DNA from 3 places in the Streptomyces sp. NPDC047081 genome. Region 2 is predicted to be linked to each of the others. Evidence: riboswitches for the same ligand, from Rfam matches in the RefSeq annotation. Region 2 holds a riboswitch; each other region holds the start of a gene.
What was found. A riboswitch is a leader RNA that binds a small molecule or an ion and turns the genes downstream of it on or off. The one in region 2 is predicted to bind S-adenosylmethionine.

Region 1 (10,154 bases), on a different contig from region 2:
AGGGCCGCGCGGTCGCCGTCCACACCCGCCGGGCGACCGACCCGCAGGCCGCGTTCGACGCCCTCCGCGAGCCCCTCACCGACCTGGCCACCCGCCACGGCCTGATCGTCGAACCGGGCCGCCTGGTCCTGGAACTCCGCCCACCCGGCATGGACAAGGGCGTCGCCCTCCTGGACCACGCCCGCGAAACGGCCGCGACGGCGGTCCTCTACGCCGGCGACGACCTGGGCGACCTCCCGGCGTTCGCGGCGGTGGAGAAACTGCGGTCGGACGGCGTGCCGGGCTTGCTGGTGTGCAGCGGCAGCGACGAGGTGACGGAGCTGCGGGAGCGGGCCGACCTGGTGGTGGAGGGGCCGGAGGGGGTCGTACGCCTACTGACCGCTCTGGCGGCTCAACTCGGCTGATCCACCAGGGCGTTCAGCTGGTCCAGGAACCACTGCGCCGGTGGCAGCGCCGTCGCCGCCGCGGCGAGCCGTTTCGTGCGCTCGGCCCGTTCCTCCACCGGCATGGTCAGCGCCTCGTGCAGGGCGTTCGCCGTGCCGATCACGTCGTAGGGGTTCACCACGAGCGCGTCCTTGCCGAGTTCCTGGAACGCCCCGGCCTCCCGCGACAGCACCAGCGCGCAGCCCTCGTCGGAGACCACCGGCACCTCCTTCGCGACCAGGTTCATGCCGTCCCGGATGGGGTTCACCAGCGCCACGTCGGCCAGCCGGTACGCCGCCAGCGAGCGGGCGAAGTCGTCCTTGACGTGCAGGACGACCGGCGTCCAACCCGCCGTCCCGTACTGGGAGTTGATCTCCTCCGCCAGCCGTTGCACCTCGGCCGTGTAGTCCCGGTAGACGGCGAGGTCCTGCCGGGAGGGGTAGGCGAAGGCCACGTGCACGACCCGCTCGCGCCACTCGGGGCGGTCGTCGAGCAGCTGCCGGTACGCCAGCAGCCCGCGCACGATGTTCTTCGACAGCTCCGTCCGGTCCACCCGGACGATGGTCCTGCGCCCCGCGCCGATCTCCTCCCGCAGCGCCGCCATCCGCTCCTCGACGTCCGCCTCGTGCGAGCGCGCGTGCAGGAACTCGGCGTCGGCGCCGAGCCCGTGGACGCCGATCAGCGTCTCCCGGCCGGTGCGGCGGCCGTCGCGCAGGTGCTCGATGGTCCTGGGGGCGCCCGACGGCCACCTGGAGACCCAGCGCTCGACGTCGACCCCGTCCGCGCACTTCTGGAACGCCGTTGCCCACCGCCAGGTCAGGAACGCCACCCGGTCCGCCCCGAGCATGCCCTCCATCAACCGCACCTGAATGTCGTCGGGCAGCATCCGGAAGTAGTCCTCCGGCGCCCACGGCGTGTGCGAGAAGTGCCCGATCCGCAGATCCGGCCGCAGCTCCCGCAGCATCCCCGGCACCAGGCACAGGTGGTAGTCCTGTACGAGGACCGCCGCACCCTCGGCCGCCTCCTCCGCCAGAGCTTCGGCGAACGCCCGGTTGTAGGCCTCGTACGACTCCCACTGCCGCCGGAACTCCGCGTCGAACACCGGCTCCAGCGGCGTCTGGTACAGCATGTGGTGGACGAACCAGAGGACCGAGTTCGCGATGCCGTTGTACGCGTCCGCGTGCACGTCGGCCGGGATGTCCAGCATCCGTACGCCGGCCTCGCCCTCCCCGCGCCGTACCGCCTCGCGGTCGCCGTCGGACAGCGCCGAGCACACCCACAGCGCGCCCGCGTCCGGGCCGATCGCGGACAGACCGGAGACCAGCCCGCCACCGCCCCGCTTGGCGGTCAGCGAGCCGTCCTCCGACACCTCGTACGAGACCGGGCCGCGATTGGACGCGACCAGCACGGGGGCGCTCTGCGATGAAGCCATGCCTCGAACCCTAGCCCGGCACCCAACCGCCCAAACGTTCCCCGTCGGCCGCGGGCCGGTGGGGGCTGGTCGCGCCCGTCTTACGCGGCCTTTCTCTCCAGGTACTCCCGGATGTCCACCATCGGCGGCCGTTCCTCCGTGTCCACCGAATAGGTGCGCGGCTCGAAGCCGTCCTCGCCCCGCTCGAACTGGGTGAGCGAGGGGCGGATCAGGTGGCCGCGGGCCAGGCGGAGCTGGGCGGTGCGGTAGATCGCCGCCGCCATACGGCCGAGCGCCTGGCCGTCCTGGTGCCGGTGCTTGCGGACGCCGACGTCGACCTGGGCGAGCGCGTCGAGACCGACGAGGTGCAGGGCGTCGACCAGCATGCCGAGCTCCACGCCGTAGCCGACGGGGAACGGGAGCTGTTCGAGGAGGGAGCGGCGGGCCGCGTACTCGCCGCCCAGCGGCTGCACGAAACCGGCCAGCTGCGGCCAGTGCATGTTCAGCAGCGGGCGGGCCATCAGCTCGGTGACCCGGCCGCCCTGCCCGGCCGCGCCGGCGAGCGGACGGTCGTACATGCCCTTGACCAGGTCGATCCCGGGGTCGGTGAGCAGCGGGCCGACGATTCCGGACACGAAGTCCGACGAGAAGTCCTTCAGGTCGGCGTCGATGAAGCAGACGATGTCCCCGCTCGTGACCAGCAGCGAGCGCCACAGCACCTCGCCCTTGCCGGGGACCGTCGGGATGCGCGGCAGGATCTCGTCGCGGTGGACGACCCGTGCGCCGGCCGCCTCGGCGACCTCGGAGGTGCGGTCGGTGGACCCGGAGTCGACGACGACGATCTCGTCGACGAGCGGGACCTGTTGCATGAGGTCGTGACGGATGATCGCGACGATGTCGCCCACCGTCTCCTCCTCGTTGAGCGCGGGCAGCACGACGGAGACCGTCTGGCCCGAGCGGTGCTTGGCGGCGAGGATCTGGTGCAGCGGACGGTCTGTGACGGACCAGGAGCGGGTGCTCAGCCAGCGCTCGACTTCTTCCAGCACGTAGGCGGCTCCTCACATGTGTCTCGCGGTTCGGACGACTATCTCAACTGTCCTGGCCTTCGGTTACAGTCTTGAACAACGTCGATGACCATCGCATGTCCGAGATCGTTGAACGAACAATCGAATACCGCTCATCCAGAGGGGCAGAGGGATACGGCCCGATGAAGCCCCGGCAACCCTCCAGCCGGTCTTTCCACGTCGTCGTGGTGAGGCTCCCGGCTAGGGAAGGTGCCAAATCCGTCTCACGGCGAGATGCGTCGTGAGGAAGATGAGGAGAAAGGGCCTCGCCTCACATGGCTGCGCAGACTGTTGCAAGCACCACGAACCCCACCGTCGACCTCGGTCCCGCCGCGGCGCTTTCCTGCCGCGAGTGCGGTCACCGCGTACCGCTCGGTCCGGTTTTCGCCTGCGAGGAGTGTTTCGGCCCGCTGGAGATCGCGTACGACTTCTCGGCCTACGACACCGAGGAGCTCCGCAAGCAGATCGAGGCGGGACCCGCGAACATCTGGCGTTACGCGCCGCTGCTGCCCGTTCCGGCCGACGTGGCCGAGAAGCCGAACATCAACCCCGGCTGGACCAAGCTCGTCCAGGCCGACAACCTCGCGCGCGAGTTCGGCGTCGACGCCGGCAAGCTCTTCGTGAAGGACGACTCCGGCAACCCGACGCACTCCTTCAAGGACCGCGTCGTCGCCCAGGCCATCGAGGCCGCGCGCGCCTTCGACTTCACCACCCTCTCCTGCTCCTCCACCGGCAACCTCGCCGGTGCGGTCGGTGCCGCCGCCGCCCGGGCCGGCTTCCGCTCCTGCGTGTTCATCCCGCACGACCTGGAGCAGGGCAAGGTCGTCATGGCCGCGGTCTACGGCGGCGAGCTCGTCGGCATCGAGGGCAACTACGACGACGTGAACCGTTTCTGCTCCGAGCTGATCGGCGACCCGGCCGGCGAGGGCTGGGGCTTCGTCAACGTCAACCTGCGGCCGTACTACGCGGAGGGGTCCAAGACCCTGGCGTACGAGATCTGCGAGCAGCTGGGCTGGAAGCTGCCGGACCAGCTGGTGGTGCCGATCGCCTCCGGTTCGCAGCTGACGAAGATCGACAAGGGGCTGCAGGAGCTGATCAAGCTCGGGCTCGTCGAGGACAGGCCGTACAAGATCTTCGGCGCGCAGGCGGAAGGGTGCTCGCCGGTGTCGGTCGCCTACAAGGCGGGGCACGACGTGGTCCGGCCGCAGAAGCCGAACACCATCGCCAAGTCCCTCGCGATCGGCAACCCGGCGGACGGGCCGTACGTGCTGGACATCGCGCGCCGGACCGGCGGTGCGGTGGAGGACGTGAACGACGAGCAGATCGTCGACGCGATCAAGCTGCTGGCGCGCACCGAGGGCATCTTCGCGGAGACCGCCGGTGGCGTGACCGTGGGCGTCACGCGCAAGCTGATCGAGAACGGCGTACTCGACCCGACCCTCACCACGGTCGTCCTCAACACGGGCGACGGCCTGAAGACCCTCGACGCGGTGGCCGGGACCGGCCTCACCGCCACCATCCGCCCGAACCTGGACTCCTTCCGAGAGGCTGGCCTCGCATGAGCGTCAACGTCCGCATCCCCACCATCCTGCGTACCTACACCGGCGGCCAGGCCGAGGTCTCCGCCGAGGGTGCCACCCTTGCCGAGGTCATCAGCGACCTGGAGAAGAACCACACCGGTATCGCCGCCCGGGTTCTCGACGACCAGGGCAAGCTGCGGCGGTTCGTCAATGTGTACGTGAACGACGACGACGTGCGGTTCGAGCAGGGGCTGGAGACGGCGACCCCGGACGGTGCGGGCGTCTCGATCATCCCGGCCGTCGCCGGAGGCTGATTATTACCGTCGGTAACGGCGGTCACCAAGAGTTCACCGAATTGCCCCCTCCGTGAGAGAAGCGGAGGGGGCAATTCTGCATGGTTGAGCACGGTACAGTTGGGGAACCTGCTGCTTCCCGCATGCCGGACGCATATGAGTACCGGCTCCGGGTGCAACAAGAAGCAGCCAAAGTGTGCAGGTCTTTTGCGGCTTATGTTCCCTTTGTGGGGCCCGACTTGCCCTGAATTCAGGCGAATTCTCACTACATTCCGGACCGGTTCCGTCCAGAATTCTCGTCCGATTGACCTGTTGCAGACGGCAGTTGGACAGATACATTCAGCCGCGGTCGACGCGTTCCGGCGCACGCCCCCAAACCGTGGGGGGTGAGGTCTGACCCGGATCCGCGAAGTGCGGATCTGTGCAAGGGCCAGTAATAGGGGAGTTAGGCATGGCTCAGGGCACCGTCAAGTGGTTCAACGCGGAGAAGGGGTACGGCTTCATCGCGGTCGACGGTGGTGCGGATGTTTTCGTCCACTACAGCGCCATCCAGATGGACGGGTACCGCACCCTGGAAGAGGGCCAGCGGGTCGATTTCGAGATCTCGCAGGGTCAGAAGGGGCCGCAGGCGGACATGGTCCGACTGGCGACCAGCTGAAGCACGCGCCGGGCAGTAACAGCGTCGTTCTTCGTTCTTCTTCGGAGGGCTCGTATCCCATGGGGAGTCATGGGTTACGAGCCCTTCGGCATGCCCGGGGCGCGCGTCAGGGCCCGTCGGGGCCCGTGGGAGACCTGGCCGATCCCCGAGAGCCGCTTGCACTCGCATGGGTCGAGTGCTAATCATTGGCGTTAGCACTCTGAAGGTGAGAGTGACAAAGAAGGACCGGGTCGGTGAGGCCCGCAGGCCGGGTGGGGCAAGGAACCACGAGGTGTGCGAGCCGTCCGTCGCGGGCGCGGGCGCGGTCCGAAGGAATCACCCCCAGTCCTGGAGGGACCACTTCACATGGCCAAGATCATCGCGTTCGACGAGGAGGCGCGGCGCGGCCTCGAGCGCGGCATGAACCAGCTCGCGGACGCCGTGAAGGTGACGCTCGGCCCCAAGGGCCGCAACGTCGTCCTCGAGAAGAAGTGGGGCGCCCCCACGATCACCAACGATGGTGTCTCCATCGCCAAGGAGATCGAGCTCGAGGACCCGTACGAGAAGATCGGCGCCGAGCTGGTCAAGGAAGTCGCCAAGAAGACGGACGACGTCGCCGGTGACGGTACGACCACCGCGACCGTCCTCGCCCAGGCCCTCGTCAAGGAAGGCCTGCGCAACGTAGCCGCCGGCGCCAACCCGATGGCCCTCAAGCGCGGTATCGAGAAGGCCGTCGAGGCCGTCTCCGGTGCCCTGCTCGAGCAGGCGAAGGATGTCGAGACCAAGGAGCAGATCGCTTCGACGGCCTCCATCTCCGCCGCCGACACCCAGATCGGCGAGCTCATCGCCGAGGCGATGGACAAGGTCGGCAAGGAAGGCGTCATCACCGTCGAGGAGTCCCAGACCTTCGGTCTGGAGCTGGAGCTCACCGAGGGTATGCGCTTCGACAAGGGCTACATCTCGGCGTACTTCGCCACCGACATGGAGCGGATGGAGGCGTCGCTCGACGACCCGTACATCCTGATCGCCAACTCCAAGATCGGCTCCGTCAAGGACCTGCTCCCGCTCCTGGAGAAGGTCATGCAGTCGGGCAGGCCGCTGCTGATCATCGCCGAGGACGTCGAGGGCGAGGCCCTGTCGACCCTGGTCGTCAACAAGATCCGCGGCACCTTCAAGTCCGTCGCGGTCAAGGCCCCGGGCTTCGGCGACCGCCGCAAGGCGATGCTGAACGACATCGCCATCCTCACCGGTGGCGAGGTCATCTCCGAGGAGGTCGGTCTCAAGCTCGAGAACACCTCCCTGGACCTCCTGGGCAAGGCCCGCAAGGTCGTCATCACCAAGGACGAGACCACCATCGTCGACGGTGCCGGCTCCTCCGAGCAGGTCGCGGGCCGCGTCAACCAGATCCGCGCCGAGATCGAGAACAGCGACTCGGACTACGACCGCGAGAAGCTCCAGGAGCGCCTGGCGAAGCTCGCCGGTGGCGTCGCCGTCATCAAGGCCGGTGCCGCGACCGAGGTCGAGCTCAAGGAGCGCAAGCACCGCATCGAGGACGCCGTGCGCAACGCCAAGGCGGCCGTCGAGGAGGGCATCGTCGCCGGTGGTGGCGTGGCCCTGCTGCAGGCCTCCCAGGTCTTCGAGAAGCTGGAGCTGGAGGGTGACGAGGCGACCGGCGCGCAGGCCGTGAAGCTCGCCCTTGAGGCCCCGCTGAAGCAGATCGCCGTGAACGCCGGCCTCGAGGGCGGCGTCGTGGTGGAGAAGGTCCGCAACCTCACCCCGGGTCACGGCCTCAACGCCGCGACCGGTGAGTACGTCGACCTGGTCAAGGAAGGCATCATCGACCCGGCGAAGGTGACCCGCTCTGCCCTGCAGAACGCCGCCTCCATCGCCGCGCTCTTCCTCACCACCGAGGCCGTCATCGCCGACAAGCCGGAGAAGGCCGCCGCGCCCGCCGGTGGCGGCATGCCGGGCGGTGACATGGACTTCTGATCGGCCTCCGGCTGATCCGGGTTCCACCGAGGGCGGCACTCCCTGGAAACAGGGGGTGCCGCCCTCGGGCGTGTTCGAGGTCATAGGAGGGTTGCTTAAGCGGGTGCAACAATGCGTGTGCACATACCAGCCGGTCAATAATGCCCCCGAACGAGGAGTCCACCCACGTGACCACCGCGACCTCCCGCGCCGCCGAGATCCTCTCCCGGCCGACGACGATCAACGGCCTCACCGTCCCGAACCGGATCGTGATGGCGCCGATGACCCGGATGTTCTCCCCGGGCGGCGTCCCGGGCGCCGACGTGGCCTCGTACTACTCACGCCGTGCCGCCGCCGGCGTCGGGCTGATCGTCACCGAGGGGACGTACGTCGGCCACGACTCGGCCGGCAACAGCGACCGCGTACCGCGCTTCCACGGTGAGGAGCAGCTCGCGGGCTGGGCCAAGGTCGCCGAGGACGTGCACGCGGCGGGCGGCACGATCGTCCCGCAGCTGTGGCACATCGGCATGGTCCGCGAGCAGGGACAGGCGCCCTACGCCGACGCCCCCGCCGTCGGCCCCTCCGGCCTGGTGACCGCGGGTGCCGAGCCGACCGGCAAGGCGATGACGCAGAAGGACGTGGACGACGTCATCGGCGCGTTCGCCGAGGCCGCTGCGGCCGCGGAGCGCATCGGGTTCGACGGTGTGGAGCTGCACGGCGCCCACGGGTACCTCCTCGACCAGTTCCTGTGGGCGGGCACGAACCGTCGTAAGGACGCGTACGGCGGTGACGCCGTCGGGCGTGTCACCTTCGCGGCGGAGATCGTCGCGGCGGTCCGGGAAGCGGTGTCGGCCGAGTTCCCGGTCATCTTCCGGTACTCGCAGTGGAAGCAGCAGGAGTACAGCGCGCGGCTCGCCGAGACGCCGGAGGAGCTGGAGGCGATCCTCGCGCCGCTGGCCGCCGCGGGTGTCGACGCGTTCCATGCGTCCACGCGGCGGTACTGGCTGCCGGAGTTCGAGGGTTCGGATCTGAACCTGGCCGGGTGGACGAAGAAGCTCACGGGCAAGCCGGTCATCACCGTCGGGTCGGTCGGTCTCGACGGGGACTTCCTCAAGGGGTTCCAGGGTGAAGGGGCGCCGGTCAAGGGGATCGACAACCTTCTCGACCGGTTGGAGGCGGAGGAGTTCGACATGGTCGCGGTCGGGCGGGCGCTGCTGCAGGATCCGGAGTGGGCGGCGAAGGTGCTTGCGGGGCGGGTGGAGGAGCTGGCGCCGTATGACGCGGCGGCGCTGCGGTCGCTGAGCTGAGCTGAGCTGAGCCGAGCCGAGCTGCTGGATGCCGGTGCGGGGTGGTGGGGGTGCGCGTCCCTGGGGGCTGCGCCCCCAGACCCCCATCGGCCTTCGGCCTCGTCCTCAAACGCCGGACGGGCTGGATTTGCCGGCCGGAGGTGAGAATGGGTGTATGACCTCCGTCCGTGTCGCCGGTCCCGCCGATGTCGAGTCCATCGTCTCCACCTTCAACTCCGCCTTCTTCCATGACCCCGTCTGGGGGGCCGCCTTTCCCGACGAGGCGCGGCGGGCCGATCAGGCGGCTGTCATGTGGCGGGTCTACGTCACCTCCGCCCTCCGCTATCCCTGGACCCTCGTGACCCCGAACGTCGAAGCCGCCGCCATCTGGATCCCGCCGGGCGGGGTTGAGCTGACGGAGGAGGAAGTGGGGCGGCTGGAGCGGGAGTTGGCCGAGGTGACCGATGAGCGGACCGCTCGGGCGATCATGGAGATCGGGGAGCGGTTCGAGGAGGCGCATCCCGCCGAGCCGTTCTTCTACCTCACGATCCTCGGGACGCACGCCGACCATCGCGGCAAGGGGCTCGGCATGGGGCTCGTCGCCGAGAGTCTCGCCCGAATCGACGAACTCGGCGCCCCCGCCTACCTGGAGTCCACCAACCCGGCCAACCTCAAGCGCTACGAAAGCGTCGGCTTCCGGGTGCGCGGGGAGATCGCCATCCCGGGCGGGCAGGTCGTTACGACGATGTGGCGGCCCGGAGGAGCCAATTAGGGCTAGCGTTCGGTGACATGCGGATCCTGCATCTGTCGGACACCCACGTCGAACGCAGCGACGCCCCCAACCGACACGGCGTCAACGCCACCGAATCCCTTCGTCTGATCCTCGCCGAACTCCGCCACCAGCGTGGCGTGGACGCGGTCGTCGTCACCGGGGACATCGCCAACGACGGGGCGGTGGAGGCGTATTCGGCCGTGAAGGAGCTGGTGGGCGAGTTCGCGCGGCGGCTGGGCGCGCCCGTCTTCTACACCACCGGCAACCATGACGAGCGCGAGGCCTTCGGCAAGGTGCTGGGAAGTGGGCACCTGAGCGCCGATGGTGGTGAGCGGGCCGACGTTCTCGCCTTCGAGTCCTCGCACGGGGAGCGGGCCGCCGTGAGTGTCGTGGACGGGTGGCGGGTCGTCACGCTGGACTCGCTCGTGCCGGGGCGGATTCACGGGTGGATCGGGGAGCGGCAACTGGATTGGCTGCGGGGGGTGTTGGACGTGCCTGCCGAGCGCGGCACGCTTCTCGCCTTTCACCATCCGCCCGTCAGCCTCGACATCTCCGCCACCCAGCAGGTCTTCGGGCTGCGCAATCCCGAGGCACTGGCGGCGGTCGTCCGTGGCAGTGACGTACGGGCGATCCTCACCGGGCACTACCACCTCCAGCTCTTCGGGATGCTGGAGTCCGTGCCGGTGTGGGTCACCCCCGGCATCGTCAACCGCATCGATCTGACCACCGCCCCCGGCACCGAGCGGGCCGTGCGCGGGGCCTCGGCCTCGCTCGTGGAGC
Region 2 (10,154 bases):
GGGAAGGGCGTTCGGCGGTCGGCACGCCTGCGTCGGCAGTCACATCGGGTATGTCCGTCACCTCGGTGACCGTCATCGGCGCGACGTACTCGACCCGGCTCTCCCGCTCCCCCGAGTCCCGCTCCGGGAGCCAGCGTTCGCGCTCGCCGGCGGGCACGGGGGCCAGGTACCAGCCGGGGCGCAGGCCCTCGCGGAGGGTGTCGGGGGTGTGGCCGGCGGCCGCGGGGACCGCTGGCGGGGCCGGGCGGGCCGCCGGGTCCTCGGCCAGGCAGGCCTCGACCAGGGGCCGGAGCGTGTCCGGTACGCCGGAGAGGTCGAAGTCGCGGGTCAGGATGCGCAGCAGGATCACCGAGTCCTGGCCCTCGCCGAAGGGTTCGCGCCCCGCCGCCGCGTACGCGAGGACCGCGCCCAGCGAGAACACGTCGCTCGGCGGGCCCACCTCCGCGCCGTTGCGGATCTGCTCGGGCGAGACATAGCCGACCGAGCCGACGACCGCCCCGGTGTTGGTCAGCGCGGTCGCCTCCAGCGCCCGTACGATCCCGAAGTCGATGACCCGCGGGCCGTCCGGCGCCAGCAGGATGTTGGAGGGCTTCAGGTCCCGGTGGACCATCCCCTTGGCATGGATCGCGGCGAGCGCCTCACCGAGCGCGGCGGCCAGCAGCCGCACCGCGCGGTCGGGCAGCGCGCCGTGGTCGAGGATCGCGTCCCGCAGGTTCGGGCCCTCGACGAACTCGGTTGCCATCCAAGGCCGTTCGGCCTCGGTGTCGGCGTCGACGACCCGCGCGGTGTACGTCCCCGTCCCGCCGATGGTCTGCGCGGCCCGCACTTCCTGCCGGAAGCGGGCCCGGAAGGTGCGGTCCTCGGCGTGCTCGGCCCGCACCACCTTCACGGCCAGCCGCAGCCCGCCCCGCCCCTCGGCGAGGTACACCTCCCCCATGCCGCCCGAACCGAGCCTGCCCAGCACCTCGTACGGCCCGATCCGCCGCGGATCGTTCGCGCGCAGCGATTCCACCCCGTGCTCCCCCTGTTCAGCGTCCTGCTGCTTGAGGGGGAGCGTATACGTCGGATGTCGTACGGCGCCTCAGACCGCCGGCACGCAACGGCCGTCCTCGGTGCGGTACTGCCACTTCGCGCCGGCCGTCACCAGTTCCCTGACGGCGTTCACGAACCGTTCGACGTGCTCGTCCGGCGTGCCCGCGCCGAAGCTCACCCGGATCGCGTTGAGCGACTTCTCGCCGGGCGCGGCCTCGGGCGCGCCGCACTCGCCCTGGGTCTGCGGGTCGGAGCCGAGCAGGGTCCTGACCAGCGGGTGGGCGCAGAAGAGGCCGTCGCGGACGCCGATGCCGTACTCGGCGGAGAGCGCGGCGGCGAAGTGCGAGCTGTTCCAGCCCTCGACGACGAAGGAGATCACGCCGACACGCGGGGCGTCGTCGCCGAAGAGGGAGAGGACGCGGACCTCGGGGACCTCGGCGAGACCCGCCTTCACCTTCTCGATCAGGTACTGCTCACGGGCCACCAGCGTGTCGAAGCCGGCCTCCGTGAGGGCCTTGCAGGCCGACGCGATGGAGTAGGCGCCGATGACGTTCGGGGAGCCGGCCTCGTGGCGGGCCGCGCTCTCGTGCCACTCCACGTCCACTCCCCCGTCCTCGCGCCGGGTGACCTTGCGGCTGGCGCCACCGCCGACGAGATAGGGGTCGGCGGCCTGGAGCCAGTCGGCGCGGCCGGCCAGGACTCCGGAGCCGAAGGGGGCGTACAGCTTGTGGCCGGAGAAGGCGACCCAGTCGACGTCGAGGTCCTGCACGGAGACCGGGTGGTGCGGGGCCAGCTGGGCGGCGTCGAGGACGATCCGGGCGCCGTGCGCGTGGGCGGCGGCGGCGAGTTCCTTCACGGGCCACAGCTCGCCGGTGACATTGGACGCGCCGGTCACACAGACCAGGGCCGGGCCGTAGGGGTCGCGGTCGGCGAGGGCCTTCTCCAGGGTCTCGACGGCCTGGCGCGGGGTGCGCGGGGCGTTGAGGTAGGTGACCCGGGCGTCCTGCCAGGGCAGCAGGCTCGCGTGGTGCTCGGTCTCGAAGACGAAGACCTGGCAGTCGGCCGGGAGGGCGGCGGCGAGGAGGTTGAGCGAGTCGGTGGTCGACCGGGTGAAGATCAGCTGGTCGTCGGCGCGGCAGTCCAGGAACTCGGCGACGGTCCTGCGGGCGTTCTCGAAGAGGTCGGTGGAGAGCTGCGAGAGGTAGCCGGCGCCGCGGTGGACGCTGCCGTAGTAGGGCGCGTAGGCCGCGACGTCGTCCCAGACGCGCTGGAGGGCGGGGGCACTGGCCGCGTAGTCGAGCGCCGCGTAGGTGACCTCGCCGCCGGTGACGAGCGGGACGGTTACATCACGGCCCAGAACGGGCAGCGGGGCACAAATGGTCCGGGCGGAGGCAGCGGTGGAGACGGACATGGGGAACTCCCGTGAAAAGAGAAAAAGGTGAGATGGGTGTGCGGAGGCGGGGCTCGGCGCCCTATCGCATTCGCTTGCTCACGGAAGACTCCCTCGAACGACCAGGACCCCTGGTTTCGAGAGGGGCCCGCGCTTGCCGTAGACCTCGCTGCCTACGGCCTGGTCTTCACCCGGGGCACCCCGCCACGGACGGAGGGTTGCCGGACAGTCGGCCGGGGCCTCATGACTGTCACTCATGACCTGGTACAGGAACGTACGTGAAGTGATCGCGGTCCCGCAACTCGTGTCCGGATTACGGGACCGCGCCTCACGGCGGTTACGCGTTGCTGGCCGCCACCCAGCGGTCCAGCGCCCGCTTGGCCGACCCGGAGTCGATCGACTCGGCCGCCTTGGCCATGCCGGCGGCGATCTGCTCGGCGAGGGTGCCGGGGCCCGGGTCGAGAGCCACCAGCGCCGCCGCCGAGTTCAGGAGTACGGCGTCGCGGACGGGGCCCGTCTCGCCGTCGAGCAGGCGGCGGGCGACGTCGGCGTTGTAGGCCGGGTCCGCTCCCCGCAGGGCCTCCACGGGGACCAGCTGGATGCCGACGTCCCGCGGGTCGAAGGTCTCCTCGGTGACCTTGCCGTCGCGGACGATCCAGACGCGGGAGGTCGCCGTGGTCGTCAGCTCGTCGAAGCCGTCGTCGCCGCGGAAGACGAGTGAGGAGTTGCCCCTCTCGGCGAACACACCCGCGATGAGCGGGGCCATGCGCGGGTCGGCGACACCGACCGCCTGTGCCTTCACCTTCGCCGGGTTGGTGAGCGGACCGAGCGCGTTGAAGGTCGTCCGGATGCCCAACTGCCCACGCGCGGCGGCCACATGACGCAGCGCCGGATGGAACTTGATCGCGAAGCAGAAGGTGATACCGGCCTCCTCGGCCACCTCGGCCACCCGCTTGGGTGTCAGCTCCAGATTGACGCCGAGCTTCTCCAGGACGTCCGAGGCACCGGACGCGGACGACGCGGCCCGGTTGCCGTGCTTGACGACCTTCGCGCCCGTGCCGGCGATGACGATCGACGACATCGTGGAGATGTTCACCGTCTTCGCGCCGTCGCCGCCGGTACCGACGATGTCGACGGTGCGCCCAGGCACCTCGATCACGTTCGCGTGCTCGTACATCGTGCGGACCAGACCGGTGATCTCCTCGACGGTCTCGCCCTTGGCCCTGAGCGCCACCGCGAACCCGGCGATCTGCGCGTCCGTCGCCTCGCCGCGCATGATCAGGTCCATCGCCCACGCGGTGTCGTCGGCGGACAGGTCGTGGCCGTCCAGCAGGCCGTTGAGCAGCCTGGGCCAGGAACGGCCCGCCGCGGTGTCGCCTCCAGCGGGGGTCACAGCGCTCATAAGGCCGCTCCTGGTCGTCGTAGAACCGGAAAACAGTGGTGAGCCCCACCCTATCCAGCTCAGGGCATGGAGAAGGGCCCCGTCCGAACACCGGACGGGGCCCTTCTGCCGCGCTGTGGCGAGCGCAGCGACAGGTGGGGATCAGTGGTGGCCGTGGCCGCTCGTGATCTCCTTGTACTCCTCGACGGTCGGCTTCGGAATCTGGGACTCCTCGCCGTAGTACGCCTCGCTGAGCTTGGCGCGCAGCTTCTCGGCGCCCTTCACCTTGCGCTCCACGCCGTTCTCGTCGACCGTCGGGCCGATCTCGACCGGCTTGTACTGCTCGTGCGCGGTGAGGGTGTGCAGCGCGTCCTGGCTGAGCGGCTCGTGCACCTCGATGAACTCACCGTGCGGCAGGCGCTTGATGATGCCGGACTCGCGACCGTGCAGCACCTTGTCCTTGTCGCGGCGCTGGAGGCCGAGGCAAATCCGCTTGGTGGCGATGAAGACCAGGACCGGCATCACGAAGAAGGCGACACGCACGAACCAGGTGATCGCGTTGATCGACAGGTGGAAGTGGGTGGCCCACAGGTCGTTGCCGCCACCGATCATCAGCACGAAGTACCAGGAGATCCAGGCGGCGCCGAACGCGGTACGCGTCGGGGCGTTGCGCGGACGGTCCAGGATGTGGTGCTCGCGCTTGTCGCCGGTGACCCAGGACTCGATGAAGGGGTAGACCGCGATCGAGACCAGGACCAGCGGGAAGATCACCAGCGGGATGAACACACCCAGGACGAGCGTGTGACCCCACAGGTTGATCTCCCAGCCCGGCATGACACGGATCAGGCCCTCGGAGAAGCCCATGTACCAGTCGGGCTGGGCGCCGGTCGACACCTGGTCCGGGCGGTAGGGGCCCATGGCCCAGATCGGGTTGATCGAGGCGATCGCCGCGATGGCCGTGATGACGCCGAAGACCAGGAAGAAGAAGCCGCCGGCCTTCGCCATGTACACCGGCAGCAGGGGCATGCCGACGACGTTGTTGTTCGTCTTGCCGGGGCCCGCGAACTGCGTGTGCTTGTGGTAGAAGACCAGGATCAGGTGGCCCACCATCAGGCCGAGCATGATGCCCGGCAGCAGCAGGATGTGGACCGAGTAGAACCGGGCCACGAAGTCGCCGCCGGGGAACTCGCCGCCGAAGAGGAACATCGACAGGTACGTGCCGACGATCGGCACGGACAGGATGGCGCCCTCCATGAAGCGGACACCGGTGCCGGAGAGCAGGTCGTCCGGGAGCGAGTAACCAGTGAAGCCGGTGAACATGCCCAGGACGAGCAGCAGGAAGCCGAACAGCCAGTTGACCTCACGCGGCTTGCGGAACGCGCCGGTGAAGAACACGCGCATCATGTGCACGAACATGCCCGCGAGGAAGATCAGCGCGGCCCAGTGGTGGATCTGCCGGATCAGCAGACCACCGCGCACGTCGAAGGAGATGTGCAGGGTCGAGCTGAAGGCCTCGGACATCATCTGGCCCTGCAGCGGGATGTAGCTGCCGTGGTACTCCACCTCGTTCATCGACGGGTGGAAGAACAGCGTCAGGTACACACCCGTGAGGATGAGGATGATGAAGCTGTACATGCACACTTCGCCCAACATGAACGACCAGTGGTCGGGGAAGATCTTGCGCATGTTGGTCTTGGCCAGGGAGTAGATCCCCAGCCGGCCGTCGGCCCAGTCGGCGACGCGCTCGCCGGCCGGCGCTTTGCCGCGCCGGGCCTCGGTGCTGGTGTTGGTGCTCATCCGCGCTCCCAGAATGCAGGACCGACGGGCTCTTCGAAGTCGCCGAGCGCCTCGAGGTAGCCCTGGTCGTTCACGCCGATGCGCAGCTGCGGCAGGGCGTGACCGGCGGGGCCGAAGATCACTCGGGCACCGTCGGAGAGGTCGAAGGTGGACTGGTGGCAGGGGCACAGCACGTGGTGCGTCTGCTGCTCGTAGAGGGAGATCGGGCAACCGACGTGGGTGCAGATCTTCGAGTACGCCACGATGCCCTCGTGCGACCACTCGAGCTCGCGCTTGTCCTTGATGTTGTCCGGCTGCAGCCGGACGATCATCAGGGCCGCCTTGGCGATCTCGGTCTGGAAGTTCTCGTCGTGCTCCTCCAGGCCCTCGGGCTTGGCGAAGGTGAGCGAGCCGACCGCGACGTCGGAGGCGCGCAGCGGCTCGTTGGTGTTCATGTTGACGAGCAGCTTGCCCTTGGACCACAGCGTGTGGCGGAGCTTGGTCCCCGGCAGCGGGCCGAGGTCGCGCAGCAGCATGACGCCGGAGAGCGGGAACAGGGCCAGCGCGCCGAACATCGTGTTGCGGATCAGCTTGCGGCGGCCGAGCGCGGACTCCTTGGCGCCCTGCTTGAAGTCGGCCATGACCTTGGCCTTGACCTCGGGCGAGGCCTCGATCGGGTGCCGCTCGTCGGCGATCTCCTCGTCGGACATCAGGGTGCGGGCCCAGTGGACCGCGCCGGCGCCGATGGCGAACAGCGCGAGGCCCAGGGTGAGGCCCAGCGCGAAGTTCAGCGCGTTGATGTGGCCGATCGGGAAGACGAAGATCGACTTGTCGTGCGGGATCGCCACGTAGGAGGCGATGAAGCCGACCGTGGCGAGCATCGAGACCGTGAACAGCATGGCCACCGTGCGCTCGGACCGCTTGGCAGCCCGCTCGTCGATGTCCTGGATCCGGTGCTCGTGCGGGGGCAGACCCGGATCCGCGAAGGGGTCCTTGTCGTCCGCGACGCTTACCGCGCCGTGCGCGTCCTGCTCAGCGGGCAGGTTCTCTTCTGGAATGTCTTGGCTACTCATGACTTCTTGGCCTTTGCGGTCCGAGCGGCGACCCAGACGGCGACCGCGATCAGCGCGCCGAGTCCGAAGATCCAGGCGAACAGGCCCTCGGAGACCGGGCCGAGACCGCCCAGCTCAAGGCCGCCGGGGCTCTCGGTGTCGTCACCGTTGACCGCGTTCAGGTACGCGATGATGTCCTTCTTGTTCTGCTCCGACAGCGTGGTGTCGGGGAACGACGGCATGTTCTGCGGGCCGGTCTGCATGGCCTCGTAGATGTGCTTCGGGTCGACGCCCTCGAGGCTCGGCGCGAACTTGCCGTGCGTCAGCGCACCGCCCTTGCCGGTGAAGTTGTGGCACTGCGCGCAGTTGGTGCGGAACAGCTCGCCGCCCTTGGCGATGTCGGCACCGTCGGGGCCGTACTGCGCCTTCGTGGGGACGGTCGGGCCGGCGCCCAGCGACGCGATGTACGCGGCCAGCTGGTCGATCTCGGCCTGGCTGTAGATGACCTTCTTGCGCGGGATCTGCGCGCCCGGCTGCTGGGCCGGCATACGGCCGGTGCCGACCTGGAAGTCGACGGCCGCGGAGCCCACGCCGACCAGGCTCGGGCCGTCGGTGGTGCCCTGACCGCCGGTTCCGTGGCACGTAGCGCAGCCTACGGAGTAGAGCTTCTTGCCCTCGTCGATGGCGAGAGACTGGGAGGTTTCATCGGCCTGCGCCTTGCTCGCGGGCGCGAACGCGGCGTACAGCCCCCCAGTGGCCGCCAGCGCGAGGAGTAGGACGACGACCGCCGCCAGCGGATGGCGTCGTCGTGCGGAGAGCTTTTTCACGGATTACCCCGGTGTCAGGATCTTCTGCGTCGATGCTTGTGGGTTGTGCGCCTGCCCGGCGCACGCGGGAACAGGCCCCGGCTACTTGATCAGGTAGATCGTGGCGAAGAGGCCGATCCACACGACATCGACGAAGTGCCAGTAGTAGGACACGACGATGGCCGCGGTCGCCTGCTCGTGGGTGAACCTCTTCGCCGCGTAGGTGCGGCCGAGGACGAACAGGAAGGCGATGAGGCCGCCCGTCACGTGCATGCCGTGGAACCCGGTGGTCAGGTAGAACACCGAGCCGTACGGGTCGGAGGACAGGGAGAGTCCGTCCTTCTTCACCAGCTCCGTGTACTCGAAGATCTGACCGCCGATGAAGATCGCACCCATGATGAAGGTGACGATGAACCAGCCCCGGAGCTTCTTCACGTCCCCGCGCTCGGCCGCGAACACGCCGAGCTGGCAGGTGAGGGAGGAGAGCACCAGGATCGTGGTGTTGGTCGCGGAGAACGGAAGGTTGAGATGGCTCGCCATCTCCTTCCAGTGATCCGGACCGGTCACCGATCGCAGGGTGAAGTACATCGCGAAGAGGGCCGCGAAGAACATCAGCTCGGAACTCAGCCAGATGATGGTTCCGACGCTGGTGAGGTTCGGCCGGTTGACCGACGGGTGCGCGTGCCCGGTTTCTACTGTCGTTGCTGTCGCCACGACCGACATTATGTCGGTCGCTTATCCCGCCCTCACTCCGGGGGGTGCCGTTCGGAGTGTTGCTGCCCGCCATACCGGTGTTGACGTGGTGTTGAACGGAGTAACATCCGCCGCAACAAGCCTTTCCGTACGACGCTGACGTCTCGGAGGAACAATGCAGCCGACCGCCACGGTGCTGGTCTACAGCGACGACTCCAACACTCGCGAGCAGGTTCGGTTGGCCACCGGGCGTCGGCCCGCTCCGGACGTCCCCGTGGTGGAGTTCGTGGAGTGCGCGACGCCCGCCGCCGTCCTCAAGGAGCTGGACAAGGGCGGCATCGACGTCTGTGTCCTGGACGGCGAGGCCGTGCCCATGGGCGGCATGGGCGTGTGCCGGCAGATCAAGGACGAGGTCTTCAACTGCCCGCCGGTGCTGCTGCTGATCGGCCGGCCCCAGGACGCGTGGCTCGCGACCTGGAGCCGTGCGGACGCGGCGGTGACGCACCCGGTGGACCCGGTGGAGTTCGCCTCGGCCCTGGCCTCCCTGCTGCGGCAGAAGCGGCTGCAGCAAAGCGCCTAGACGCTTTCCGGCCTGAGCCTCGCCACCTGGGCGGGGCTCGGGCCGTCCGGGGTGCCGGAGATCAGGGCGCTGCCCGAGCGCCACTTCTTCCAGCCCAGGTTCCAGTCGCCGAAGCCGTTGCCGAAGGTCTCCATGGTGTCGCCGTTGGAGTTGACGACCTTCACGACGTCGCCTTCGTTGATGTGGTCGAAGAACCACTCGGCGTTGGACGTGCTCATGCCGGTGCAGCCGTGGCTGACGTTCTCGTACCCCTGAGAGCCCACCGACCAGGGCGCGGCGTGCACGTACTCGCCGCTCCAGGTGACGCGGGTGGCGTAGTAGACCGGGAGGTCGTACGAGTCCGCGGAACCCTCGGCGATGCCGACCGTGGTGCCGCGCATGCGTACGAAGTACTCCTTGCCCAGCACCACTTTGACGCCGTTGCGGGTCTCGAAGCCGGGCTTGCCGGTGGTGACGGGGATCTCGTTGATCTCCTCGCCGTTCTTGTAGACCGTCATGGAGTGCGACGAGGCGTCGGTGAGGGCGATGACCCGGTCGCCGATGCCGATCTTCAGGGGCTTGGACTTGGCGCCCCACAGCCGGTCGCTGATCTTCACGCCGTCGAGGTTGCTGTGGACCGTGACGGTGGCGTGGGCGGGCCAGTAGTCCTTGGGCCGGTAGTGGAGTTCCTTGTCGTCCACCCAGTGCCAGGCGCCGTCGACGGCGGGCACGGAGTCGACCCTGAGGGCCCGTTCGACGATGGCGCGCTGTGCCTTGTCCTTGACCGGCCGGTCGAGTTCGGCGGTGATGGGCTGGCCGACGCCGTACTTGCCGGACTTGGGCCCGAACGTCACCTTCAGGGTCTTCTTGGTGGTGGGCCTGCTGGTGTCGAAGGCGAGCACCTTGCGGCCGGGCGCCCCGTCCTCGTCCTCGGTGCTCACCCGCAGCGTGTAGTGGGCGTTGGCGGCGAGCGGGGAGGTGCTGTGCCAGCGGGTGCCGTCGGCGTTGAGTTCGCCCGTCACATAGCGTCCTGTGGCGTCCGTGGCGGTGACGTCCGTGATCCGGCCGTCGTCGTCCTCGGCGGTGACTTCCAGGGGCTTGTCCGGGTCGGCCTTCTTCCCGTCGCCGGAGGGGCCGTTGAAGGAGATCTGGTCCGACGCGTCGTACGGCTTGGCGGTCAGCGGGTTGCCGCCGCTGCCGCAAGCGGTGCCGCCCGCGCCGAGGGCGATCACCAGCAGCGTGCAGCTGACGACGGTGCGGGTGCGCGGAGTGTGGTTCATGACCATCACGCTATGGACGTTCGTCAAGGACGGCGCGCGGGGTAACTCGTACGAGCGACCTGTACTGCGGCAAAAGCAGGAGCCCGGACGCTCCTGACGGAGTGTCCGGGCTCCTGTGAGCTCAGTGCGTGCTACTGGGTGCGGTTCTCACCGCGGTAGTACTCGAAGACCCAGCCGTACAGACC
Region 3 (10,154 bases), on a different contig from region 2:
GCGAAAGACCTCAGCGCGGGCGCAGTACGTCCGACACCGCCAGTGCCATGTGCAGTTCAGGCGCTGGTGGACGGTCTCCCGGGAGAGGTCGCCGCGGCGGGCGGTGGTGGTCTTGCCGGACGTGGGCCTCGCCTGGGCGGCCGCGGTGGAGAACAGTACTTCCGGGGAAGGAGAACCGGCATGACATCCCTGAGTGGCGTACCGAAGCAACTGTTCATCGGCGGCACCTGGCAGGACGCGGCGGACGGCACCACCATGCCCGTCGACGACCCGGCGACCGGCGAGATCCTCTGCCATGTCGCCGACGCGGGCCCCAAGGACGCCCGGCTCGCGGAGGACGCGGCCGTCGCGGCACAGCCGGAGTGGGCCCGTACGGCGCCGCGTGCGCGCAGCGAGATCCTGCGCCGCGCCTACGAGATCCTTCTCGCCCGCACCGACGAACTCGCCCTCCTGATGACGTCCGAGATGGGCAAGCCGCTGGCCGAGGCGCGGGGTGAAGTGGCGTACGCCGCCGAGTTCTTCCGCTGGTTCTCGGAGGAGGCCGTGCGCATCGACGGGGACTTCGGCATCCTCCCCGACGGCCGCAACCGCATGCTGCTCTCCCGCCGCCCGGTGGGCCCCTGTCTTCTCGTCACGCCCTGGAACTTCCCCCTCGCGATGGGCACCCGCAAGATCGGCCCGGCGATCGCGGCGGGCTGCACGATGATCCTGAAACCCGCCCCGCAGACCCCGCTCTCCGTGCTTGCCCTGGCCGCGATCCTCCAGGAGGCGGGTCTGCCGGACGGTGTCCTGAACGTCGTCACCACCTCCCGCGCCGGCGACGTCTGCGAACCGCTCCTGCGCGGCGGCCGTATCCGCAAGCTCTCCTTCACCGGCTCCACGGCCGTCGGCCGCCTCCTGCTCGCCCAGTGCGCCGACACGGTCGTACGGACCTCCATGGAACTCGGCGGCAACGCGCCCTTCATCGTCTTCGACGACGCCGACCTGGACGTGGCCGTGGACGGCGCGATGACCGCCAAGATGCGCAACATGGGGGAGGCGTGCACGGCCGCCAACCGCTTCTTCGTCCACCGCTCGGTGGCGGAGGAGTTCGCGGGGCGGCTGGCCGAGCGGATGGGCGCGCTCGTCGTCGGCCCGGGCACACGGGACGGCGTCGACGTCGGCCCCCTGATCGACACGGCGGGCCGCGCGAAGGTGGAACAACTGGTCGAGGACGCGGTGGGCCGGGGCGCCCGCGTCCTGGTCGGCGGCCGCACGCCCGAGGGCCCCGGCTGCTTCTATCCGCCGACGGTCCTGACGGACGTGTCCCCGGACAGCGACCTGATGGGCACCGAGATCTTCGGCCCCGTGGCCGCGATCCTCACCTTCGAGGAGGAGGACGAGGTACTGGCCCGCGCCAACGACACCCCCTGGGGTCTGGTCGGTTACCTGTTCACCCAGAACCTGGACCGGGCCCTGCGGGTCAGCGAGCGCATGGAGGTGGGAATGGTGGGCCTGAACACGGGCCTGGTCTCCAACCCCGCGGCTCCCTTCGGCGGTGTCAAGCAGTCGGGGCTGGGGAGGGAGGGCGGCCGGCTCGGGATCGACGAGTTCCTGGAGTACCAGTACCTGGCGATTCCGGTCAGGTGACGCGGCACGGTCGCGCGGTGTACGACGCGGCGACGCCGGCCCTGCGGGTCAGCACCAGCTGACGGACCGCGGGCCGGCCGGGATCCGGGTCCCCGGCCGGCCCGTTCCTTCCCGTGGGGGAAGACCTATCGGCGGCCCGCGCGACGGCGGCGCCCGACCAGGACCGCGCCCGTGCCGACACCGACGGCCACGACGGCCGCGCCCGCGATCGGCAGGGTCGAGCCGGAACCGGTGCTCGCCAGGTCGCCGTCCGTGGTGGCGCCCGTACTGCCGGAGGCCGATGAGCCGCTCGTCGTGGAGCCGCCGGTCGAACCGGAGCCGCCCGTGGACGACCCGCCGGAGGCCGAGGAGCCGTCACCGCCGGTCGACCCGCTGCCGCCCGTCGACCCGCCGCCGGTCACGTCGAGCGTGATGTCGGCCGTGTCGTTCGCCTTGTCGGTGTCGAAGGGCCGGGACGGACCGGCGAGCGACACGGAGCCCCCGGCACCGTCGGTCCCCGACACCGCCTTGTCGATCCGCAACTTGAAGGTGTACGTCTCCCCGTCGCCCTCGTCCTCCCAGGACTGGCTCGTGCCGCACTCGTAGCTTCCGGCCTCCACCTTGTCGCAGAAGCCGTCCGCCTTCGTCACCGTCGTACCGGACGGCACTTTGATGCGGACCTTGGTCACCGAGACCCCGCCGTCCCGCAGCACCCACGCAGGCCCCGCGTTCGTGAACTTCACCGTGAGCGGCACCGTGTCCCCGACCGCGCCCTTCAGCTCCGCCCCCGTCACCCGGAAGTCGGCCGTGTTGTCCGCCGTCACCTTCACGTCGGCCGCGTCCCAGTCGGGGTGCGAGCCGTCGCGCGGCCCGGCCGGAGTGGCGTCGGGCTGCTCAACGAGCTTGACCGCGGGGCCCGTTCCGCGCACCGGCGCGCTCGCGTTCTCGTCGGGGGAGGGCTCGCCGGTCTCCACCGTCACGCGCAACCGGTCGTACAGCGCACGGTCGAGCGCCCTGAGCGCCAGCGGCTGCTCGGGCGCGTAGACGGCCCCGGGCTCCACGGTCTGGTCGAACTCGCAGATCGCCTCGGACTTGCTCGGTGCCTCGTCGTAGGAAGGCACCTCGTAGCGAAGGCAGTTGGCGGGCAGCTCGGTGTGGCTCAGGCCGCGCGTGACGGAGTACGTCAGCCAGACCTTGTCCGCCGCCGCGGTGCCCGTGTTGGTGAAGGCGACCGGCACCTCGAAACCGTTGCCCGGCCTCACCCCGTCGACCGCGGGGATCTTCGCCAGGGTCACCTCGGCCGTGGAGGCGTCGTCGGCGGCGGCCGGCACGGCGCCCAGGGCCAGTACGGCGACGGCACCGAGCGCGCCGGCGGTCTGGCGGAGCGGACGGAGGCCGGAAGAGCTCTGGAGCATGGGGGGTCCTCGGAGGTGAAGCGTCGGCGTCGGGCGGACTAACTGCTGGGGAACGCGAGTTCCGCAACAACAGACAAGCCCTGACGCGGAATGGTTGCACCGGGGAAGGAAGTGGCGGCTGTGGTCCGAGAGGCGGCTGTCCATGCGGCTGTCCGCGATGCGGGACGGCCCTCTTGACGCCGTCCCCACCTCGATCGACACTCCCAGAGAGGAATCCTAGTGAATAGGTAGGGAAACATGAGGCGCCTTGAGTCGGTCACCGTCCCAGTGAGCCGTTCGCCTCTTCTGACCTCCCGCCGTCACATCGATCTGCAGCGTGTCTGCAGCGCGATCGACCTCCAGGGCTGAGCCGCGCCCATCCCGAGCCGACGGACGCCTTACGAGGGTGTCGTCCCGTCCGGCCCGCACGGGTGAGCCCTGCTCCCTCGCCCGACGTCGCTACCGCCGCGCGTACGTCCGCGCCCGCTCCCGGGGAGAGTCATGACCGTCACACCACTGGCCGCCCACGCAGCCGACCGGCCCGCGCCCGCCTTCCGCGGCCGCATCGGCCGGGACGCGCGCAGCGGCCACTACGCCGTGCCGGGCCGCTACCGGCTCCATCTGTCGACCGCGTGTCCCGACGGCCTGCGCATCGCCGTCACCCACGCCCTGCTCGGCCTGGACACCATCTGTCCGGCGACCCTCCTGCCCGCCGTCCCCGACTGTGCCGAGGGCGGCCACTCCGTCCTCCGTCCGCTGTACGAGGCCACCGCCCACCGGTACGCCGGGCCGGCCGTCGGACCGGTGCTCAGCGACGACTGGTCCGGCCGGATCGTCAGCACGCACACGCCGGACATCATGCGCGACCTGGCCCGGCGCTTCGGCGGCGAGCGGCTCTCGCTGTACCCGTGCGGGGCGGAGTCGGAGATCGAGGCCGTGGAGCGGATGTGCGCGGAGGGGATCGAGGAGGCGGCACAGCGGGCCGGGTCGGCCGGCGGGGAGCCAGTGGTATGTGACATGGCACTGGGCACACTGCTGGAAACCCTCGGCGCCCTCGACCGCTGGCTCGACGGCCGCACCTACATGATCCGCGACGAAATCACCGCCGCGGACGTCGAGTTGTGGGTCGCGCTGGTCCAGCTCGACACCGTGCACCGCAACCACCTCGACGCCGCCGCGGTGCAGCGCATCGCCGACCACCCCGCCCTGTGGGCCTACGCCCGCCGGCTCACCGCCCACCCGGCCTTCGGCGGGCACCTCGACCTGCCCGGCATCGAGCGCCGCCACCACGCCCGCTGCCAGGGCCTGGAGGCCGCCGGAGCCGCCGTCCAGATCCTGGACTGGGCCACCCACGCTGCGGACGGCAAAGGCGCCGGACCGCAGGTCGACCGGCCCTGAGCCTGTCCATCAAGTGGACGACCATTGACATACGTTCGGGCGATTGGCTTCACTGCGACCCAGAACGGTCATGAGTGTCAGCGACAAGCCCTGGCTTGCTGACCGGCAACCCTCGCACGCGGTGGGGTGCCCCAGGTGACGACCGGACCGGATGACGTTTCGGTAAGCGCGAGTGGCCCCAGGGGCCGGAAGAGCACGGTGACGGACATGTACGCAGCCTCCAGGACGGCCACGCGCCGCGCCGAGGGCTGCGTACGGCCGTACGCGAAGGTGCTCGTCGCGGACCGGAGCGTCGATCTGCTCCGGGTGAGCAGCGCACTGTGTACCGCACCGGGCCGTGCCCGCTGTCGGGGCTGACGTCTCCTCCCAGCCCCCGCGTTCCTGACGAACACCGCGCCCGCGGTGTGCCGTTGTCCGCCCAGCTCCCGGTGCCCGTGCGTCGCGTCCTGCACTCGTAGTACGCCGACTTCGCCGTGTCCGGGGGTCGACCGACCTTGCCGGAGCCCTCCATGACCGAACCCCCAGGCACCGCCGTGTCCCTGACCGAGGCACCGCCGCCCACCGACGTACCGTCAAAGCCCCTTGCCGCACAGCGAGTTCTGCCGTTGCGGCGGCCCGGGCGGTGGATCGCCACCGCCGTCGTCCTGGTCCTGGCGGCCCAGTTCGTGCACGGCCTGGCGACCAACCCCTTCTACCAGTGGGACCGCTTCGGCTACTGGTTCCTGCGCCCGACCATCCTCGACGGCCTGCTCATCACCCTGGAAGTCACCGCCTACAGCGCGGTGTTGGGCCTTCTCGGCGGCATCCTGCTCGCCCTGGCCCGGCTCTCCAGGAGCCCGGTGCTGCGGGCGGTCAGCTGGACCTATGTGTGGGCGCTGCGCTCCATCCCGCTCATCGTCGTCCTGCTCTTCCTCTACAACTTCTCGGCCCTGTACAAGACGTTGAGCGTCGGCGTGCCCTTCGGACCGGCCTTCTTCTCCTTCGACGAGTCGAAGCTCGCCACCGACATGGTCATCGCCGTGATCGGCCTCAGCCTCAACGAGGCGGCCTACGCGGCCGAGGTGGTCCGCGGCGGCATCCTCTCCGTCGACCAGGGCCAGCACGAGGCGGCCGCCGCCCTCGGCCTGCCCAAGGGCTACCAGTTCCGGAAGATCGTCTTTCCGCAGGCGCTGCGGTCGATCACCCCGAACTACGTCAACCAGCTGATCGGCCTGATCAAGAGCAGCTCACTGGTCTTCTACGTCTCGCTGCTCGACCTGTTCGGCGTCGCCCAGTCCATGGGCGCCACCTACCCCGGCGACGTCGTACCGCTGCTCCTCGTCGTGACCGTCTGGTACCTGATCCTCACCAGCGTCGTCTCCGTCGTCCAGTTCTACGTCGAGCGGTACTACGCCCGGGGCGCCACGCGCTCCCTGCCGCCGACCCCGCTCCAGAAGCTGCGGGCCGTCCTGGCCGACCTGCGCGCCCGCATCCGCCGGGAGGCCGCCGTATGACCGCCACCACGCTCGACACCGGAGCCGCCACCGTCGAGGTGCGTGACGTGCACAAGTGGTACGGCGCCCACCGCGTCCTCAACGGAGTCGACCTGACCGTCCGCCCCGGCGAGGTCACCGTGATCCTCGGCCCGTCCGGCTCCGGCAAGTCCACCCTGCTGCGGGTCATCAACCACCTGGAGAAGCCCGAGATCGGCCATGTCAGCCTCAACGGCGAGCTGATCGGCGTACGCCGGCAGGGGGAGCGGCTGAAGGAGCTGAGCGAGCGGGCCATCCTGGCGCAGCGCGGCCGGATCGGGTTCGTCTTCCAGAACTTCAACCTCTTCCCGCACCTGACCGTCCTCGACAACGTGGCCGCCGCCCCCGTCGCCACCGGGAAGCTGACCAAGCCCGAGGCCCTGGAGCTCGCCCGCGAACTCCTCGGCCGGGTCGGCCTCGCCGACAAGGCCACCGCCTATCCACGGCAGCTGTCGGGCGGCCAGCAGCAGCGCGTGGCCATCGCCCGGGCCCTCGCCCTGCGCCCCGGCGTCATCCTCTTCGACGAGCCGACCTCGGCCCTCGACCCCGAGCTCGTCGGTGAAGTCCTGTCCGTCATCAAGGACTTGGCGACCAGCGGCACCACCCTCGTCATCGTCACCCACGAGATCGGCTTCGCCCGCGAGATCGCCGACCGGGTCGTCTTCATCGACGACGGCCGCATCGTCGAGCAGGGCCCGCCCTCCGAGGTCCTCGACAAGCCACAGCACGAGCGGACCAGGGACTTCCTCAGCAAGGTCCTCTGACCGACCGTCAACTTCCTTTCCCCGCACCACCGTTTCTCTCATCTCCTAAGGAACAGCCATGCCCACCCACATCTCCCGACGCAGCCTGATACGCGGCATCACCGCGGCGACCGCCGTCGCCACCCTCGCCACCGGGCTCGCCGCCTGCGGTGGGGACAGCGACGCCGCGACCAAGACGTCCGACGCCACCGGCACGGTCACCGTCGGTCTCGTCTCCAACGGCGCCGCCAAGGAGACCACCCTCAAGGTCTCCGAGGTCAAGTCCATCAGCGCCCAGCTGCCCGCCGCGATCAGAAAGAGCGGCAAGCTGGTCATCGGCTCCGGCACCCTGCCCTCCGGCTCCCCGCCGCTCGGTTTCATCGGCAGCGACCAGAAGACGCTGACCGGCTCCGAGTCCGACCTGGCCCGCCTGGTCGCCGCCGTGTTCGGCCTCAAGCCCGAGGTCAAGCGGTTCACCTGGGAGAACCTCTTCGTCGGCATCGACAGCGGCAAGGTGGACGTCGGCTTCTCGAACATCACCGACACCGAGGAGCGCAAGCAGAAGTACGAGTTCGCCTCCTACCGCAAGGACGACCTCGCCTTCGAGACGCTCAAGAGCTCCAAGTTCAGCTTCGACGGCGACTACGAGGCCCTCGCCGGCAAGACGATCTCGGTCGGCGCCGGCACCAACCAGGAGCGCATCCTGCTGGAGTGGAAGTCCAAGCTGGAGAAGGAGGGCAAGAAGCTCACCGTCAAGTACTTCCAGGACAGCCCGAGCATCTACCTGGCCCTCAACAGCGGCAAGATCGACGCCTACCTGGGCCCCAGCCCCAACCTCTCCTACCACGTCACCCAGACCGCGAGCACGCCCAACCCGACGAAGATCGCGGGCCAGTACTCCGGCGCGGGTGCCGACCTCCAGGGCCTGATCGCCGCGACCGCGAAGAAGGGAAGCGGCCTCGCCAAGCCCCTGTCCGAGGCGATCAACTACCTGATCGAGCACGGCCAGTACGCCCAGTGGCTCAAGGCCTGGAACCTCTCCAACGACGCCGTCGCCAAGTCGGAGATCAACCCGCCCGGCCTGCCCCTCGACAACTCCTGACCCGCCGTCACGCGCCGGGGCTCCGCCGCCGACCCGCGGCGGAGCCCCACCCTGGAGACCGTCACACCATGTCCACCGTCAGCATCGAAGCCACCGCCGCCCACATCCTCGACAACCCCGCCTGGGCCGCGCTCACCGGCCCGCACGCCCACTTCGCCGAGCGCGTGGGCCGCGCCGCCCGCTACCCGGCCGACGTGGCCCCCTTCCACGCCGTCGCCGACCTCGGCGACCCGCGCGCCTGGGCCGACCTGGCCACCCTCGTCGGCCCCGGCGGCACCGCCTCCGTCCGGGGCGTGACCGAGCCGCCCCCGGGCTGGGAGGTCGTCCGCACCGGCCACGGCGTCCAGCTCGTCGACACCGCCCTGCGCGCCGAGCCCGACCCCGAGGCCGTACGCCTCGGCCTCGACGACGTACCCGAGATCCTCGACCTGATCGCCCGCACCGAACCCGGCCCCTATCTGCCGCGCACCGTGGAGATGGGCACCTACCTCGGCATCCGCCACCACGGCCGCCTCGTGGCCCTGGCCGGCGAACGCCTCCACCCACCCGGCTGGACCGAGATCAGCGCCGTCTGCACCGACCCGGCGTATCGCGGCCGAGGCCTGGCCACCCGCCTGGTCCGCGCGGTCGCGGCCGGCATCAAGGAACGCGGCGAGCACCCCTTCCTGCACGCCGCGGCCGGCAACGCGAACGCGATCCGCCTGTACGAGTCGATCGGCTTCACCCTGCGCCGCCGTTCGGTCTTCGCGCTCGTACGACGAACAGGTGCCGCAGGCCTGGAAGAAACGGCATAGCCGTGCCGTTGTCCCTGTCGAAGGCGACTGTTCGCGCGAACCGGCGGAGGTGCGAGAGATGACACGTGTCCTCGGCCGCCGCGTCCGCCTGCACTCCCGGCCCCACATCGACCTTCTGCGCGTGGCCGGCGCGCTCTGTTGTTCCTGACCCTCCCCCAGCCTTCGGCCGGGGGACCCCCATTCGCTGCGCTCCCAGCCGCCGTACGCCCTGTTCCGCAGCCGGCGTGATCTCGTACGGACCTCCAGGAAAGGCACCCTCGTGTCCTCAACCCCCGCTTCCCGTCTGCACCTCGCCGTCGCCCTGGACGGCACCGGCTGGCACCCCGCCTCCTGGCGCGAGCAAGTGGCCCGGCCACGCGACCTGTTCACCGCCGGATACTGGGCCGACCAGGTCGCCGAGGCCGAGCACGGCCTGCTCGACTTCGTGACCTTCGAGGACGGGCTCGGCCTCCAGTCCTCGCACTACGGCGAGCTGGACGGCCGCACCGACCAGGTACGCGGCCGCCTGGACGCCGTACTGATCGCGTCCCGCATCGCGCCCCTCACCCGGCACATCGGCCTGGTCCCGACCGTGATCGCCACCCACACGGAGCCGTTCCACATCTCCAAGGCGATCGCCACCCTCGACTACGTCAGCACCGGCCGCGCCGGTCTGCGCGTGCAGATCAGCGCCCGCCCGCACGAGGCCGACCACTTCGGCCGCCGCACCTTCCCGCCGCTCGACCTGGCCGAACTCCGGAGCCCGGCCGGGCAGGAGCGGCTCACCGAGCACTTCGACGAGGCCGCCGACTACGTCGAGGTCGTGCGCCGGCTCTGGGACAGCTGGGAGGACGACGCGGAGATCCGGGACGTCGCCACCGGCCGCTTCATCGACCGCGACAAGCTGCACTACATCGACTTCGAGGGCAGGCACTTCAGCGTCAAGGGCCCCTCCATCACCCCGCGCCCGCCGCAGGGCCAGCCGCTCGTCACCTCCCTCGGCCACCAGACCGTCCCGTACCGGCTGATCGCCCGCCAGACCGACGTCGGGTACGTGACCCCGCACGACGCCGGCCAGGCCCGCGCGATCGTCGCCGAGATCCGCGCCGAGCAGGAGGCCGCCGGGCGCGCCGGTGAACTCCTGCACGTCTTCGGTGACTTGGTGGTCTTCCTCGACGACGACCAGGCCGCGGTAGAGGACCGACGCGCACGCCTCGACTCCCTCGCGGGGGAGCCGTACACGAGCGATGCCCGCGTCTTCGCCGGAACGCCCGCCCAACTGGCCGACCTGCTCCAGGAGTTGGCGGCCGAGGGCCTGAGCGGCTTCCGGCTGCGGCCCGCCGTCTCCGGCCACGACCTCCCGGCGATCTCCCGCGGCCTGGTCCCCGAGCTCCAGCGCCGCGGCGCCTTCCGCACCGCATACGAAGCCGACACCCTGCGCGGTCTGCTGGGCCTGCCCCGCCCCGCCAACCGCTACGCCCCCACCGCCGCCTGAGCCGGAAGGACCGCACCGACATGAGCAAGCCGCTGAAGCAGATCCATCTGGCCGCGCACTTCCCGGGCGTCAACAACACCACCGTGTGGAGCGACCCGCAGGCCGGCAGCCACATCGAGTTCAGCTCCTT

Region 1: another riboswitch for S-adenosylmethionine. It lies ahead of thrC (threonine synthase); the one in region 2 lies ahead of ABZ848_RS40930 (aminotransferase class V-fold PLP-dependent enzyme).
Region 3: another riboswitch for S-adenosylmethionine. It lies ahead of ABZ848_RS16850 (amino acid ABC transporter permease); the one in region 2 lies ahead of ABZ848_RS40930 (aminotransferase class V-fold PLP-dependent enzyme).

What each region holds. Positions count from the first base shown of each region.
Region 1 is NZ_JBEYUY010000011.1:71,500-81,653, forward strand. It holds gene otsB (trehalose-phosphatase) at 1-404, shown strand, start outside; gene ABZ848_RS22145 (trehalose-6-phosphate synthase) at 392-1,855, opposite strand; gene ABZ848_RS22150 (glucosyl-3-phosphoglycerate synthase) at 1,936-2,880, opposite strand; SAM riboswitch class I at 3,009-3,155, shown strand; gene thrC (threonine synthase) at 3,174-4,460, shown strand; gene ABZ848_RS22160 (MoaD/ThiS family protein) at 4,457-4,732, shown strand; gene ABZ848_RS22165 (cold-shock protein) at 5,163-5,369, shown strand; gene groL (chaperonin GroEL) at 5,715-7,337, shown strand; gene ABZ848_RS22175 (NADH:flavin oxidoreductase) at 7,505-8,623, shown strand; gene ABZ848_RS22180 (GNAT family N-acetyltransferase) at 8,778-9,374, shown strand; gene ABZ848_RS22185 (metallophosphoesterase) at 9,392-10,154, shown strand, end outside.
Region 2 is NZ_JBEYUY010000032.1:69,356-79,509, forward strand. It holds gene ABZ848_RS40925 (serine/threonine-protein kinase) at 1-1,012, opposite strand, end outside; gene ABZ848_RS40930 (aminotransferase class V-fold PLP-dependent enzyme) at 1,082-2,443, opposite strand; SAM riboswitch class IV at 2,568-2,684, opposite strand; gene trpD (anthranilate phosphoribosyltransferase) at 2,760-3,824, opposite strand; gene ABZ848_RS40940 (cytochrome bc complex cytochrome b subunit) at 3,966-5,600, opposite strand; gene ABZ848_RS40945 (Rieske 2Fe-2S domain-containing protein) at 5,597-6,652, opposite strand; gene ABZ848_RS40950 (c-type cytochrome) at 6,649-7,458, opposite strand; gene ABZ848_RS40955 (heme-copper oxidase subunit III) at 7,540-8,160, opposite strand; gene ABZ848_RS40960 (hypothetical protein) at 8,306-8,710, shown strand; gene ABZ848_RS40965 (Ig-like domain-containing protein) at 8,707-9,969, opposite strand; gene ABZ848_RS40970 (cytochrome c oxidase subunit 4) at 10,101-10,154, opposite strand, start outside.
Region 3 is NZ_JBEYUY010000007.1:367,859-378,012, forward strand. It holds gene ABZ848_RS16830 (NAD-dependent succinate-semialdehyde dehydrogenase) at 190-1,629, shown strand; gene ABZ848_RS16835 (hypothetical protein) at 1,755-3,023, opposite strand; gene ABZ848_RS16840 (putative leader peptide) at 3,261-3,371, shown strand; gene ABZ848_RS16845 (glutathione S-transferase C-terminal domain-containing protein) at 3,504-4,400, shown strand; SAM riboswitch class IV at 4,467-4,575, shown strand; gene ABZ848_RS16850 (amino acid ABC transporter permease) at 4,910-5,893, shown strand; gene ABZ848_RS16855 (amino acid ABC transporter ATP-binding protein) at 5,890-6,675, shown strand; gene ABZ848_RS16860 (transporter substrate-binding domain-containing protein) at 6,734-7,756, shown strand; gene ABZ848_RS16865 (GNAT family N-acetyltransferase) at 7,825-8,550, shown strand; gene ABZ848_RS16870 (putative leader peptide) at 8,609-8,698, shown strand; gene ABZ848_RS16875 (LLM class flavin-dependent oxidoreductase) at 8,810-10,024, shown strand; gene ABZ848_RS16880 (NtaA/DmoA family FMN-dependent monooxygenase) at 10,045-10,154, shown strand, end outside.